2 linked regions of the Runella sp. SP2 genome follow. Each later gene encodes a partner of the first gene's protein in a complex. Links are inferred from orthologs where the notes say so. Each region holds a gene or a part of one and is shown in the gene's direction. Other genes may lie near its edges. The genes, in order: secA and secY.

Region 1 (8,593 bases):
GGGCTTGGCAAATGGGATACATGCGTAAGCTTTTTGAAGCTTATCCTTGGGCGCAACTAATACCTGACCAAGGCGTTCTGAAAAATGACAACTCCGAAGATGCTGGGTATCAAATGGCTGCCATCGGCGAAAATAAAGATTTTATGTTTGCTTATTCCCCAACAGGTAAACCATTAAAAATTGACCTAGCCAAGTTCTCCATACCTCAGCTCAAAGCCACTTGGTTTAACCCCCGCGATGGTGTTTCAACGCCAATTGGAGCCGTAAAAAACGAAGGTATTCAAGAATTTAAACCTCCCGTAGCCTGCCCTACTTGTGATTGGACACTTGTGATTGGGAAATAAGAGGCGCGAATGTGTAAGAGATGAGTGATGAGAGAGAAGTTAGGAGAGGTGAGAGATTAGTATGTAAGGAACGAGTGAAAACCCGAAACAGGAAACCCAAAACAGAAAACAAGAAACAGATAAATGAATTTTCCCTTATTTGTAGCGCGCCGTTATTTTATCTCCAAGAAAAAAAACAGCTTTATTAGTATTATCTCTATCATTTCGATGCTGGGTGTATGTGTCTCAACGATGGCTCTAGTTGTAGTAATGTCCGTATTTAATGGCATGGGAGAACTAAATCGACAACTATTTCGGAGTTTCGACCCCGACCTTAAAGTGACTCCCGCTCAAGGAAAACGCTTTACCCTTTCGTCCAAAACACTGACTGCATTACGGGCAACGGAAGGTGTCAAGTTTGTTACCCAAGTGGTAGAAGATAATGCCCTTGCCACCTACGGCGACCGTCGGGTAGTGACCAAAATCAAGGGAGTGGATGAGACATTTATTCAGCGCCATCAGTTAGATACCGCGATGATTGAAGGGAAATTTGCCCTTACTACTGACAATGAACCCAAAGCAATTGTCGGAGGAACGGTGCAGCAGCTGCTGGGCATTTCGGTCAACAACTTGTTTACCCCTCTCGAACTCGCTTACCCTCGTTCGGACGTAAAAACGCTTAATTTGACCAATACTGACGCTTTTAACCAACAAATTATCCGCGTGGGAGGCGTTTATATGCTCGAACTTCGGTTTGACGATTACGTGATTGTGCCTCTTGAATTTGCCACCGAGCTACTTGGGTATGGCCACCAACGTTCAGCGCTTGAAATTCAGCTTCAACCCAATGCAAAGGCAGGTCAAGTACAAACTCAAATCCAAACCCTACTTGGAGATAAGTTTGTAGTACGTACCCGCGATGAGCAAAATGCCGACCTTTTACGCGCCATTCGTATTGAAAAACTCTTTGTCACAGTCTCACTTGGGTTAATCATTTTGGTGGCGGCCATCAATATTTTCTTTTCCCTTTCGATGTTGGTGATTGAAAAACGAGACGATATTAAAATGCTGTTTGCCATGGGTGCAAATGCTTCAACCGTCAAACGCATTTTTTTGTTTGAAGGTAGTCTAATTGCATTCACAGGGGCACTCTTTGGATTATTTTTGGGAATCATTGCCTGTTTATTACAAAGGCAATATGGTTTGTTCTCCATGGGTATGGTGAGTTCGGTGGTGGACGCTTATCCCGTAAAAATGGAGTGGACAGACTTCGTCATTACGGCTGTCACCGTCATTTCCATCACGATTTTGGTGTCGTTTATTCCCGCCCAACGTGCAAGCCGACTTTAATTTTAAGCTGACATTTTGACCGAAACAAGCAATCAAACCCTTAAAATGTCATTAAACTGCTGACAAAAAGCTAATTTTGTAGAAAATTCCCGAAGCGGGTGCGATATTTGTGATAAAGAAAAATACATAAACCGTTGGCCTTTGTTGGTTGACTCATACAGTAACAATGATTAAATTCCTCACAAAAAGTTTTTCTGGGCTGTTTGGGACCAAATCGGAACGTGATTTGAAAGAACTTGCCCCCTACGTGGATAAAGTAAATGCCGAATTTGCTAAACTACGTACACTCAGCCATGACCAGCTTCGAAACGCAACGCAAGAACTCAAGACCTTTATTGCGAATGAACTCAAGGCCATCGACGACCAAATAGACGCGCTGCGCCAGCAAGTGGCTACCAATGCTGATATGGACGTTGATGCCAAAGAGAACATTTTCAAAAAAATTGACAGCCTTGGGCTAGAACGCGACAAAGAGTTGGAAAAAGTCTTGATGCAGATTTTGCCCACCGCCTTTGCCATTGTCAAAGAAACGGCGCGTCGTTTTACCGAAAATGAAAGTCTTGAGGTCACTGCCAGTCTTTTAGACCACGAACTCGCAATTAGGAAAAATCATATTACCATCGACGGCGATAAGGCTATTTGGAGAACGACTTGGGATGTGGCAGGCCACCCTATCAAGTGGAACATGGTTCACTATGATGTGCAAATCATCGGGGGAACGGTATTGCACCAAGGGAAAATTTCCGAAATGGCTACGGGAGAAGGTAAAACCCTCGTGGCTACGCTACCTGCTTTCTTGAATGCCATTGCAGGTCAAGGCGTGCACGTCGTGACGGTCAACGACTACCTTGCCCGCCGCGATAGTGAGTGGAATGCTCCTCTATTTGAATTTCATGGTTTGCGGGTTGATTGTATCGACCGCCACCAACCCAATACCTACGCGCGCCGCCAAGCCTATTTGGCTGACATCACTTACGGAACCAACAACGAATTTGGTTTTGATTACCTTCGCGACAACATGGCGCACTCGCCCGAAGAGCTTGTGCAACGCAAACACCACTTTGCAATGGTCGATGAGGTTGACTCCGTTTTGATTGACGACGCCCGTACGCCTCTGATTATCAGCGGCCCTGTACCGCGCGGCGACGAACAAGATTTTGCCGAGCTTAAACCCCGCGTATCGCGCATTGTAGAAGCCCAAAAACGCCTCGTGACGGATTTGCTCAACGAAGCCAAAAAGAAAATTGCGGCTGGCGACAAAAAAGAAGGAGGTTTGGCCCTCTTCCGTGCACACCGTGGTTTCCCCAAATACAAACCGCTTATTAAGTTCTTGAGTGAAACGGGTATCAAAACCCTCATGCAGGAAACGGAGAAAATCTATTTGGCAGAAAACCAAAAGTTGATGCCAGAAGCCGATGCTCCACTCTATTTTACCATTGAAGAAAAAAACAATAGCATCGAGCTTACTGAAAAGGGGCTTGACTATATGACAGGCTCAGCCGAAGACCCTAACTTCTTCGTATTGCCTGACTTGTCGATTGATTTGAATGCGATTGACAAAGACGCTGAGCTTACCGATCAGCAAAAACTTATTCGTAAAGAAGAAGTGTTGCGCGATTATTCGGTCAAAACGCAACGTATTCACACAATCCAACAGTTGTTGAAAGCCTATTCGTTGTTTGAACGCGACGTTGACTATGTGTTGATGGACGGAAAGGTAAAAATCGTTGACGAACAAACGGGCCGTATCATGGAAGGGCGCCGTTGGTCAGACGGATTGCACCAAGCTGTGGAAGCCAAAGAAAACGTAAAAGTAGAAGACGCTACGCAGACGTACGCTACGGTAACGCTCCAAAACTACTTCCGTATGTATCACAAGCTTTGTGGTATGACAGGTACTGCCCAAACCGAAGCAGGTGAATTCTGGACAATTTATAAGTTGGACGTTGTTAGTATTCCTACCAACATTCCGATTGCGCGTAAGGACGAAGAAGATAAAGTATATCGTTCGGTACGGGAGAAATACAACGCCGTGGTGGACGAAATCGTTGAGTTGGTAGGCAAAGGACGCCCAGTGTTGGTGGGTACAACTTCGGTTGAAAACTCAGAATTATTGAGCCGTATGCTTACCCTCCGTAAGATTCCACACCAAGTCTTGAACGCCAAACAACACCAACGCGAAGCCGAAATTGTATCGGAAGCAGGGAAACCTGGAACGGTTACGATTGCAACCAACATGGCAGGTCGTGGTACCGACATCAAGCTTACACCTGAGTCAAAAGCAGCGGGAGGTTTGGCCATCATTGGTACCGAACGCCACGAAAGCCGCCGCGTTGACCGTCAGTTGCGTGGTCGTGCAGGTCGCCAAGGAGACCCAGGAACGTCACAGTTCTTTGTGTCATTGGAAGATGGGCTAATGCGTATGTTTGGTTCTGACCGCATCGCGGGTGTAATGGACCGCATGGGCTTGGAAGAAGGTGAAGTGATTCAGCACTCGATGGTGTCAAAGTCGATTGAAAGAGCGCAGAAAAAAGTGGAAGAAAACAACTTCGGTACACGTAAGCGCCTCCTTGAATACGATGACGTCATGAACATGCAGCGTGAAAGCATCTACAAACGCCGTCGGAATGCCCTTTTTGGGGATCGTCTCGCGATTGACATTGCTGACACCATGTACGATGTTTGTAACGAAATCATCAACAATACCGAAGGTAGCTTCGACGAACTCGAATTGGCCGTCATTACCAATTTTGGCATTGAACCACCATTTACGCGCGATGACTACAACAAGCTAAAACCTGAACAACGAGTTCAACGCTTGTACGAAGCGGCTGAAGGCCACTATGCAACCAAAAATAAGTTTATAGCGGAACAAGTATTGCCGATACTGAAACAAATCCACGAAGAACGCGGTGGCACCATCCAAGAAATCGTGATTCCTTTCACTGATGGTATCAAAGGCACGCAAATTGGCGTCAATCTCGTGAAAGCCATTGAATCAAACGGTCGTGAGATTGTGCGTGAAATGGAGAAATTTGTAGTTCTTTCGCTCATTGACCAAGAATGGAAAGAGCACCTTCGCGACATGGACGACCTCAAACAGTCGGTACAAAACGCGGCTTACGAGCAAAAAGACCCATTGTTGATTTATAAGTTTGAGTCGATTGAGTTGTTCAAGAAACTAATGAGTAAGGTTAACTTCGAAACGATTAGTTTCTTGGTAAAATCGTTCATTCCTCAAGAAGAACCACCGCAACAACAACCGCAACGCCAAGTTCGTCAGCCTGAACCAGAACTTCATACCAACCGCGAAGATGAAGATTTTGCAGAAGTAGGTGGCCCAGATGCCTACGCGGCTCGTCAAACCGAAAAAACGATGCCTGTACGTGCCATCAAAATCGCCGACCGTAACCAAAAAGTAACGGTTCAGTACCGCGATGGCCGTGTGGTAAAAGATGTGAAATACAAGAAAGTAGAACACGAAGTAGAACGCGGCGATTGTGTCGTTATCGCTTAAGTTCTGCTGTACTGAATAAAGAAAAAAGCCCCGACCGCATGGTCGGGGCTTTCTCGTTTAAGTCATCGGGTTGGTAATCGGGTTGCTCACAACCCGCCACACACCATAATCGGGTTGTGAGCAACCCTTCACACAAAAGCGTCGGGATGTGAGCATCCCTCTTCACGCTTAGCGTGAGCCAAAGATGGCGCTACCTACGCGGACGAGCGTACTTCCTTCTTCCACCGCAATGGGGTAATCTCCGCTCATGCCCATCGAAATTTCTTTAAGGTCAACATTTGCAGGAAAATCAGCCGCGCGTGCATTTAGCTTGTCAAAAAGCTGTTTTAAGCCTCTAAATTCCAAACGCACTTGGTCTTCGTCATCGGTGTTTGATGCCATTCCCATCAGCCCAACAATACGCACATTTTGCATTGATTTTAATTCATCAGAAAGCAATAGCTCCCCGAGTTCTTCTTCAGAAAGTCCAAATTTTGTTTCTTCTTGGGCAATAAATACCTGCAATAAACAGTCAATCACTCGGTTGTTTTTGGCTGCCTGTTTGTTAATTTCTTGCAATAATTTCAGGCTATCTACTGAGTGAATCATGGCCACAAAAGAAGCCATGTATTTGACTTTATTGCTTTGTAAATGACCAATCAAATGCCACTCAATGTCTTTCGGCATTTGTTCGTATTTACCTACCATTTCTTGCACTTTATTTTCTCCATACCGCTTAAAACCAGCCTGATATGCTTCCATTAACATCTCAACGGGCTTGGTTTTTGTCACTGCAATGAGCCGTGCAGCAGGTGAAATTTCAGTTACTATTTGTTGTATATTTTCAGCAATACCCATCCTTCTCTGACCTTTAAAAATCCAAATGACAATTGATCCACTCTCCATCCAAACGCGCGCCGTAGCGTTCATAAAACTTAATGGATGGCTCATTCCAATCCAGCACTTGCCACATTACCCCAGTACAATTTGTATCTTTTGCCTCTTGAACGGTGGTATCCAACAGCATCTTTCCCAATCCATGCCCCCGCATCGACTCCGTCACAATCAAATCCTCCAAATAGAGTCGTTTTCCTTTCCAAGTCGAATACCGATAATAATAGAGCGAAATCCCGACGATTTGTCTATCTACCTCCGCCACAAAAAGGCCAAAAATAGGTTCTGGGCCAAAGCCGTCTTTCAACATCATTTCAGGGGTGTTGGTGACTTGCTCAGGCGCACGCTCATACAAGGCAAGCTCCTGAACCAAAGCGAATACTTGCGGCACATCTTCAGGTGCACCTTTACGAATGGTAATTTGCATAACTACTTACTTTGAAAAAAAATACTTGTTGTCTTCTGTTTGAATATATTCAACTCCGGTTTTATATCCCTGTACAATCAGCCGTACAATGTCTTCAGATTGAAATTTGAGCATATCTAAGTGTAAAGGCTCGTGGGGACGAATAACCTTTAGTTTCAGCGGGCGTCCTTTTAAGTTTTCATTTTCGACATAGCTTTGCGCCCACGCGATGTCACTGTTTACAATTTGGTTGACATTGATGTCCTTTACCCGCTCCATCAATTGCAACACATTTCGGTAATTGACCGTTTCACCATAAATATGTTCGGAGTGGCAAGCCACACACACCACTTCGGTCGCTCCGTCTTCTAAGGCTGCTTTTAGAGGTGCCACTACCCTCATGCCTCCATCTAGCAAGGCTGTTTTTCGCTGGCCTTTGATCAAGACAGGCGGCATAATCGTTGGCAATGAGCTACTTGCAAGGACATAATCCAAAAAATCAGGTTCTTGGGGCGTGGCGTACACCATTTTTCCGCTGATAACATCCACCGCTCCTACTTTGAGCTTGATGGGGCTTGTGCGTAAAATAAATTCATCCACGTTTGAGCGAAGCAAGTTTTTTAGGGGTGTATTGTCCAAAAGGCCATCAAATCGGCTCATTAACGTATCGAATCCCAAGGTAAGTCGTGAACGGGGTTTGGCAATTGACTCAGGCCCCGTAATATTCTTAATCCAAAACTCTATGAGAAGGCGGCTCAAACGCGGCCAATCAATTTTTTTATGCTCAATTGTCTGACGCCCCGCTTCGTTTACCAAATAACTTGCATTCAAACTTCCGACCGATACTCCGTAAATCATTTCGGGTTCAAAACCTTCCTCCAAAATCGCTTGAATAACGCCCGCTTGAAATGCCCCTTTAAGCGAACCACCGCCCAATACTAATGCTCTCATACTACTATCTTTAGCCTGATTTTTTTATTTACTTCACAAATTCCAAACAAATTATGCCACTTTGGTGTAATGTTAATAGATTTTGTCCCAAATTTGGCGTTTGTTAGACAACAAATCAAAAAAAGGTTAAAGTTGCAGGCACTTTCAGCTAAACTATTTTTGCCACATTCATTGTTTACTGAATAGCCCACTGATAATATGTCCCACTCAATAAAAGATATTCAGGCGCCGATTGCCTCCGAAATGGATGCTTTTGAAAGCAAATTTCGGCAGTTTATGAAAAGCGAGGTAATGCTCCTCGACCAAATCATGAATTACATTGTCCGTCGTAAAGGCAAACAACTGAGGCCCATGTTTGTTTTTTTAACGGCGGGCGTAAGTGGTACAATTACCGAAGCTACGTACCGAGGCGCTGCCCTTATTGAATTGCTACATACTGCGACCCTTGTTCACGACGATGTGGTGGATGACTCCAACTACCGACGTGGTTTTTTCTCAGTTAATGCACTTTGGAAAAATAAAATTGCCGTTTTAGTAGGCGACTATTTACTCTCACGAGGGCTGCTTTTATCCGTTGATAATAAAGACTTTACGCTCCTACAGCTCGTTTCAAATGCCGTTCGTGAAATGAGTGAAGGTGAATTGCTCCAGCTGGCCAAAGCCCGTCGGTTAGATATAACGGAGGAAGTTTACTTTCAAATCATTCGGCAGAAAACGGCTTCACTTATTGCCTCATGCTGCGCTGTAGGTGCCCAGTCGGCAGGTGCAACCGAAGATTTAGTGGAAAAAATGAGAGAGTTTGGCGAAAAAGTCGGACTTGCATTCCAAATCAAAGATGACCTCTTTGACTTTGGCGATGCGGAAGTTGGCAAACCGCTCGGTATTGATATCAAAGAGAAAAAAATGACGCTTCCGCTCATTCATGCGTTGAGTCAATCTTCTTGGAGTACGAAACGCCACATCATCAATCTCATTAAAAACCACAGCGACAAGCCACAAAAAGTAGCGGAAGTCATCAAATTTGTTCGCGAATCGGGTGGTATCCAGTACGCTACGCAGGCCATGCAGCGCTTGGTGGACGAGGCTAAGGTTATCTTACATTCTTTCCCCGAATCGGCATATCGTAATTCCTTAGAAGGCTTGGTGCAGTTTACGATTGAACGTAATAAATAA
Region 2 (7,453 bases), 2.7 Mb from region 1 along the record:
ACCGAATAATACTGCTGAACCATGTTACAACCGAAAAGAACCAAGTTCCGCAAACAACAAAAAAGCAAAGGGTCTGAAAAAGGCATGGCTACTCGTGGCCACCAAATTGCTTTCGGTACGTTTGCCATTAAAGCGCTCGAACCTGGCTGGATTACAGCCCGTCAGATTGAGGCAGCTCGTATCTCAGTTACCCGTGCAATGAAACGTGAAGGTCAAGTTTGGATTCGTATCTTCCCAGATAAGCCAATCACAAAGAAGCCTCTCGAAGTACGTATGGGTAAAGGAAAAGGTGCTCCTGAGTATTGGGTAGCCCCAGTAAAAGCGGGTACAATCTTATTTGAAGCCACAGGTGTGTCACTCGAATTAGCTAATGAAGCTCTTCGTCTAGCCGCTCAGAAGCTTCCCGTTAAGACTAAGTTCGTAGTTCGTCGCGATCATCAAGAAGAAGCAGAATAAGTATTAGTCAAATGAAAAATAGTGAAATAAAAGCGCTAACGGTAGAACAATTGACGCAAACGATTGCTGAAGAGCAAGATCGTCTTTTAAAGTTAAAGTTTGCTCATGCCGTATCTCCGATCGAAAACCCGATGCGTATTCGCAATACGCGCCGCCTAATAGCTAGGTTGATCACGGAATTGTCGGCTAAAAATAAAGTCGCAAGCGCGTAATAATGGTCAGGAGACCCCAATTGTAAAATAACCGACACAATGGAGGCAGCAGCACAAACAACCGTAGAAAGAAATTTACGCAAAGTCAGAGTTGGCCGCGTAGTAAGCAACAAAATGGAGAAATCTTGCGTTGTCGCGGTAGAGCGTAAAGTAAAGCACCCGAAATACGGTAAGTTTATGAAAAAAACTACCAAATTAATGGTGCATGACGAAAATAATGAGTGTGGAATCGGCGATACAATTCGCGTAATGGAAACACGCCCACTCAGTAAGAATAAGCGTTGGAGATTAGTCGAAATCATTGAAAAAGCGAAATAACAATGGTACAGCAAGAATCAAGACTGTCTGTTGCTGATAATAGTGGAGCGAAAGAAGTACTTGTCATCCGTGTATTGGGTGGTACTGGCAAACGCTACGCATCTATTGGTGACAAAGTTGTGGTGACAGTTAAACAGGCAATTCCTTCGGGCAACATAAAGAAAGGTACAGTTTCTAAGGCCGTTGTTGTTCGTACCAAGAAAGAAATCCGTCGTAAAGATGGTTCTTACATTCGATTCGAGGACAACGCCGTCGTATTACTCAACAACCAAGATGAACCACGTGGTACCCGTATTTTCGGACCCGTTGCTCGTGAGTTGCGTGAGAAAAACTTTATGAAAATTGTTTCATTGGCACCTGAAGTATTGTAAGCAATGGAAAGAAAATTCAACAAACAGCCCAAGTTACACATTCGTACTGGAGACTCAGTAGAAGTGATAGCTGGTAACTCAAAAGGCCAGTCGGGCAAAGTCACCAAAGTGTTGGTTGAGAAACAGCGTGCGATTGTGGAAGGTGTTAACCTTGTCACAAAACACGTTAAACCAACTGCCGCGAATCCTCAAGGTGAGCTTAAAAAGATAGAAGGCTCAATTCATATCAGTAACTTGATGTTGATTGATCCAGCTACTGGTAAGCCAACCCGTACAGGACGCAAGCTCAACGAGCAAGGGAAACTACAACGCTATTCAAAAGAATCAGGGAAGTTTATTCCAGATCCTTCAAAGTAGTTTTCGTTTGTCACTTATAAATTAACTGTGGGTCGGAAATCCACAAACTAATAATCAAAATGGCAACTACGAGATTAAAAGAGAAATACACGAAGGAAGTCGTATCTCACTTGCAAGAGAAATTTCAATACAAATCAATTATGCAAGTACCACACCTTGATAAGATTGTTATCAACAAGGGTATCGGTGCAGCAGTATCTGACAAGAAATTGATTGATGCTGGATTGGAAGAAATCACGCTTATTGCAGGTCAGAAGGCAGTTCCAACAATGTCTAAGAAGGCGGTCTCTAACTTTAAGTTACGCGAAAAAATGCCAATCGGCGTGAAAGTAACGCTTCGTGGAGACAAAATGTACGAATTCTTGGATCGTCTAACAAGCATCGCTTTACCACGTGTTCGTGACTTCCAAGGAATTAGCGACAAAGGCTTTGATGGCCGCGGTAACTACACATTCGGTGTAAAAGAGCAAATTATCTTTCCTGAAATTCAAATCGACAAAGTGAATAAGATTTCAGGTATGGATATTACATTCGTAACCTCTGCAAAGACAGATGAAGAAAGTTACGAGTTGTTGAAATCTCTTGGTATGCCCTTTACAAAAGGTAAAAAATAAGAATCCCTTTTTCAACGAAATAAGGAAATGGCGAAAGAATCAGTAAAAGCAAGAGAATTGAAAAAGCAAAAGCTAGTTGCTAAGTACGCTGAAAAGCGTGCTGCTTTGAAAGAAGCTGGCGACTGGGAAGGTTTAGACAAATTGCCACGTAGTTCATCGGCAGTTCGTTTGCATAACCGTTGCCGCCTTACAGGCCGTCCAAGAGGATACATGCGCAAGTTTGGTATTTGCCGTGTTGTTTTCCGCGAAATGGCTTCTCAAGGAAAAATTCCTGGCGTAACCAAAGCAAGTTGGTAAAAATCGCTTTTGTTTTCAAAATCAATTCCGTAACTTTGCAGCCCTTTTACAGAAGGGACGCAACAAATCAGTAGAGAAATGATAACCGATCCCATAGCAGACTATCTGACGAGAATCAGAAACGCCATAAGGGCGAAGCACCGGGTTGTGGAAATACCTGCTTCTAACATTAAGAAGGAGATTACTAAGGTACTCTACGATAAAGGCTTTATCCAGAACTACAAGTTCGAGGAGACAGGCCCGCAGGGTACTATTAAGATTGCCTTGAAATACAACCCAGTAACAAAGCAGTCTGCCATTGTTGATTTACAACGTGTAAGTAAGCCAGGACTTCGTAAGTACTCTGGTTCAGCAGAAATGCCACGCGTTTTGAATGGTCTTGGCGTTGCAATTGTATCTACCTCAAAAGGGGTAATGACTGACAAAGAAGCTCGCGTACTTAACGTGGGTGGAGAAGTGCTGTGTTACGTTTACTGATAAAACCTGAAAGAAAATGTCACGTATAGGAAAGAAGCCGATAACGCTACCTGCAAACGTTACAATATCAGTGTCAGACGATAACGTCGTGACCGTTAAAGGGCCTAAAGGCTCATTAACTCGTGATATTGACCGTGATATCAAGGTGGAAGTAGAGGGCAGCGAGTTGACAGTTGTTCGTCCGACTGAGCAAAAACGTCACAAAGCATTGCACGGACTTTACCGTGCACTCATTAATAACATGGTTGTGGGCGTAAGCGAAGGTTACAAAGCACAATTAGAAATTGTTGGGGTAGGTTATAAAGCCTCTGTTAACAACAATATTTTGGAGCTTAGCCTTGGATACTCACATGGTATCTATTTCGCAGTACCTTCAGAAGTGAAGGTAAGCGCAACGATGGAAAAAGGACAAAACCCGAAAGTATTCTTAGAGTGTATTGACAAAGAACTACTTGGGCAAATCGCGGCGAAAATTCGTTCGTTCCGCAAGGTTGAACCTTACAAAGGTAAAGGTATTCGTTTTGTGGGTGAGCAAATCAGACGTAAGGCTGGTAAAGCTGCTGCTAAGAAGTAATCAGTAATCTGAAAAAATTGTAAGCAATCATGGCTTCAGTAAAAAGCGAAAGAAGACAGCGCATTAAATACCGGATTCGGAAAAAAGTAGAAGGAACTTCAGAAAAGCCTCGTCTTTCTGTTTTCCGCTCAAATGCTCGTATTTATGCGCAGGTAATTGATGATACAAAAGGTCTAACATTGGTCTCTGCTTCATCTCTTGAACTTGATGCTACAAAAGCGAGTGTCAATGTTGAGGATGCAAAGAATGTAGGTCTTAAATTGGCCGAAAAAGCACTCGCAGCAGGCGTAAGTGCGGTTGTATTTGACCGCAATGGTTATTTGTATCATGGGAAAGTAAAAGCATTGGCAGACGGCGCTCGTGAGGGTGGTCTCAAATTCTAAAAAGATATGTCAAACAGTATCAAACCTTTGAAATACAACGAAGCTGACCTTAAAGAAAAGGTAGTAGCTATCAACCGTGTTGCCAAAGTAGTAAAAGGTGGACGCCGCTTTAGCTTCTCAGCAATCGTAGTCGTTGGAGATGGCAAAGGCGTTGTAGGTTACGGATTAGGAAAAGCTAACGAAGTAACTGACGCTATTGCAAAAGGAATTGAAGACGCGAAGAAAAACCTCGTGCAAGTTCCACTCCTTAAAGGAACAGTTCCTCACGAAATGCACGGAAAATTCAGCGGTGGCTTAGTATTTGTTAAGCCAGCAGCTCCAGGTACTGGAGTTATTGCGGGTGGTGCGATGCGTGCTGTATTAGAAGCCGCAGGTGTACACGACGTATTAGCCAAGTCAAAAGGTTCTTCTAACCCTCACAACGTAGTGAAGGCAACAATTGACGCGCTTCTTAAAATGAGAGCTCCGCACCAAGTTGCATTCCAACGTGGAGTAAAGTTGGCCACAGTGTTTAATGGATAATCTTTTGAGACAATGTCAAAGATAAGAATTACACAAGTTAGAAGTATGATTGGCCGTCCAGGAGACCAGAAACGCACGCTCGCTGCTTTAGGTCTTGGCAAAATCAATCGTAGTGTCGAGATTAATGTGAATCCAGCCCTTGAAGGTATGATTCGCAAGGTAGATCATTTAGTGAAAATTGAAGAGATTTAATCCGCGATATAGCAATGAATCTTAGCGCATTGAAACCAGCTTCAGGCTCGGTAAAAACAAAAAAACGTTTGGGTAGAGGTCAAGGTTCAGGAATGGGCGGAACTTCTACACGCGGACACAAGGGGGCGCAGTCTCGTTCGGGATATAGCCAAAAAAGTCACTTTGAAGGTGGACAGATGCCGCTTCAAAGACGAGTACCTAAATTCGGTTTTAAGAATATCAACCGCGTTGAATACAAAGCTCTTAATTTGGATGCAATCCAAGCAGTTGTTGAAAAAACAAATGCTACTGTAATCGATATTGAGACACTTTACAGCAATGGCTTGGTATCTAAAACAGACTTAGTAAAAGTGCTTAATCGTGGCGAATTAAAAGCTGCCGTTGAAGTAAAAGTTCACGCTTTTTCTAAGACTGCTGCCGAGGCTATCGAAAAAGCAGGTGGTAAAGCGGTTACATTATAATCTTGATTCAAAAGATTTTCGTAACTTTGCCTGATTTTTTACACAGGTAAATCTAAAAACGCATGAAACGGTTTATACAGACCTTAAAAAATATCTTTTCAATCGAAGAGCTTAGAAGTAGAATTCTTTATACTCTTCTATTGATCGCGGTCTATCGCCTTGGTTCGTACATCGTACTTCCAGGTATTGATAGTGACAAGCTTGAGGTGAATAATTCAGGTCTTTTAGGCTTATTAGATACCTTCCTCGGTGGTGCCTTTACGAAAGCATCTATCTTTGCGCTAGGTATTATGCCTTACATTTCTGCGTCAATTGCCATTCAGTTGTTAACGATGGCGTTGCCTTACTTTCAAAAAATGCAGAAAGAAGGAGAGTCTGGACGGAAGAAACTTAATCAGATTACGCGTGTACTAACAATCTTTGTTACCATCGCACAATCGGTGAGTTATTTACAAACAACCATCTCTTCGGAAGCTCTATTGATTGATCGTGCAGCTTTCACCATTTCAGCCGTGTTTATCCTTACTGCAGGAACAATATTCTGTATGTGGTTAGGTGAACGTATCACTGACAAGGGAATTGGAAACGGAACCTCAATGTTAATTATGATTGGGATTGTATCTCGTTTTCCAAAAGCAATTGTTCAGGAAGGTGCTTCACGCGGTAGTGGTGGTCTGTTGATTTTTGTTGCAGAAATTGTTGCTCTCTTTGTGGTAGTAATGTTTGCAGTAGCATTGACTCAAGCAGTACGTCGAGTACCTATTCAGTATGCAAAACAAGTGGTTGGTAACAAGGTAATGGGCGGTCAACGTCAGTACTTGCCTCTGAAACTTAACACGTCAGGAGTAATGCCAATCATTTTTGCGCAAGCACTTATGTTTATCCCGTCGTTAGTGGCTGGTTTGTTTGCAGAAAAAAGTGAGGTTGCTAGTTCAATAGCTACAACGTTCAATGACTATACGACTTGGCAATACAATGTATTGTTTGCAACTTTGATCATTGTCTTCACTTTCTTTTACACAGCGATTGCAATCAGCCCACAACAAATATCTGATGATATGAAGCGTGGGGGAGGCTTTATACCAGGAGTAAAACCTGGCATTGCAACATCTGATTTCATTGCTACTGTATTAGATCGAATCACATTGCCAGGTGGAATTTTGTTAGCAGTTGTTGCTATCTTACCATCACTTGCGAGTATGTCAGGTATGACAAGGGAGTTTTCTCAGTTCTTTGGTGGAACTTCGCTTCTTATCTTGGTAGGTGTTGTACTTGATACATTACAACAAGTAGAAAGCTACTTATTGATGAAGCATTATGAAGGCTTGATGAAGTCAGGGCGCGTGAAAGGACGTACTGAGACTGTAGCTGCCTAATAAAGAAGATGATTTTTCTCAAGTCAGAAGAAGAAGTACTACTCATTAAGGAAAGTGCCCAGCTATTAGGCAAAGCACATGCAGAAGTAGCCAAATGGATTAAACCAGGTGTGGCCACAAAGCAGCTCGATAAAGTTGCTGATGAGTTTATCAGAGACCATAAAGGACATCCGTCATTTAAAGGTTATAATGGTTTTCCCTCAGCACTTTGTATTTCTTTGAATGATATTGTGGTTCACGGTTTTCCAAGCCAGTACCAACTAAAGGAAGGCGATGTTATTTCGATTGATTGTGGCGTAAAGTTAAATGGGTTTCATAGCGATAGTGCTTATACATATCCGATTGGGAATGTGATTCCTGAAGTTTCAAACCTCCTTAAAAGAACAAAACAGTCGCTCTATTTAGGTATTGAACAAGCCGTTGAAGGCAAACGAGTAGGAGATATAGGATATGCTGTCCAAACCTATGTGGAAAAGTTTGGATACGGTGTTGTAAGAGAATTAGTTGGGCATGGTGTAGGCCGAAATCTGCACGAAGGACCAGAAGTTCCAAATTATGGAAAAAAAGGACAAGGCCCTAGACTAAGAGAAGGAATCGTTATTGCTATTGAGCCAATGATTACACTTGGAAAACGTAATGTAGTTCAAGAAAAAGATGGTTGGACAATTAGAACAACGGATAGAAAACCAGCGGCTCATTTTGAACATACAGTATTAGTTCGAAAAGGTAAAGCTGAAATTCTTACAACGTTTAAGTATATCGAAGAAGTAACCCAAAATACGACGTTAATGGTAAGCGTCTAATTTTCCTTACCAAAAGAGTATATGGCAAAACAAGGACTCA

What was found.
Region 2: the proteins of secA (region 1) and secY are in contact, whole or in part, in a crystal structure (PDB 3DIN), measured with the Thermotoga maritima proteins. The link is inferred for Runella sp. SP2 from one-to-one orthologs. Residues at the interface, in WP_004082002.1 of Thermotoga maritima: Glu261, Ala262, Arg263, Lys300, Ala301, Arg302, Thr303, Ile304, Ile305, Leu323, Tyr324, Asp325, Pro326, Val329, Ser330, Tyr333, Ile336, Lys340, Phe345, Val349, Glu363, Phe364, Tyr374, Ser375, Gly376, Gly377, Glu393, Ile395, Thr482, Ser483; in WP_004081795.1 of Thermotoga maritima: Glu108, Gly109, Glu110, Glu111, Ala236, Glu237, Arg238, Arg239, Ile240, Thr241, Ile242, Gln243, Tyr244, Ala245, Arg246, Arg247, Val248, Thr249, Gly250, Arg251, Arg252, Val253, Tyr254, Gly256, Ala257, Ser258, Thr259, Tyr260, Leu261, Pro262.

Annotation. Positions count from the first base shown.
Region 1 is NZ_CP031030.1:2,791,921-2,800,513, forward strand. What follows is about bases 1,448-5,390. They hold secA (preprotein translocase subunit SecA), read left to right. Parts: upstream 1,448-1,839; coding sequence 1,840-5,190; downstream 5,191-5,390. Other genes in these bases: DTQ70_RS11705 (ABC transporter permease), read left to right, coding at 1,448-1,673; DTQ70_RS11715 (YggS family pyridoxal phosphate-dependent enzyme), read right to left, coding at 5,359-5,390. Outside these bases: DTQ70_RS11700 (glycoside hydrolase family 140 protein), read left to right, coding at 1-344; more of DTQ70_RS11705, read left to right, coding at 468-1,447; more of DTQ70_RS11715, read right to left, coding at 5,391-6,027; DTQ70_RS11720 (GNAT family N-acetyltransferase), read right to left, coding at 6,041-6,490; DTQ70_RS11725 (patatin-like phospholipase family protein), read right to left, coding at 6,497-7,420; DTQ70_RS11730 (polyprenyl synthetase family protein), read left to right, coding at 7,619-8,593. UniProt on the Escherichia coli protein: Required for protein export, interacts with the SecYEG preprotein conducting channel.
Region 2 is NZ_CP031030.1:5,504,219-5,511,671, reverse strand. Bases 4,651-7,453 are described here. They hold secY (preprotein translocase subunit SecY), read left to right. Parts: upstream 4,651-5,296; coding sequence 5,297-6,610; downstream 6,611-7,453. Other genes in these bases: infA (translation initiation factor IF-1), read left to right, coding at 7,435-7,453; map (type I methionyl aminopeptidase), read left to right, coding at 6,619-7,413; rplO (50S ribosomal protein L15), read left to right, coding at 4,788-5,234; rpmD (50S ribosomal protein L30), read left to right, coding at 4,651-4,773. In the rest of the region: rplP (50S ribosomal protein L16), read left to right, coding at 22-456; rpmC (50S ribosomal protein L29), read left to right, coding at 468-668; rpsQ (30S ribosomal protein S17), read left to right, coding at 708-986; rplN (50S ribosomal protein L14), read left to right, coding at 989-1,357; rplX (50S ribosomal protein L24), read left to right, coding at 1,361-1,714; rplE (50S ribosomal protein L5), read left to right, coding at 1,774-2,328; rpsN (30S ribosomal protein S14), read left to right, coding at 2,356-2,625; rpsH (30S ribosomal protein S8), read left to right, coding at 2,704-3,102; rplF (50S ribosomal protein L6), read left to right, coding at 3,119-3,676; rplR (50S ribosomal protein L18), read left to right, coding at 3,706-4,059; rpsE (30S ribosomal protein S5), read left to right, coding at 4,066-4,581; more of rpmD, read left to right, coding at 4,594-4,650. UniProt on the Escherichia coli protein: The central subunit of the protein translocation channel SecYEG. Consists of two halves formed by TMs 1-5 and 6-10.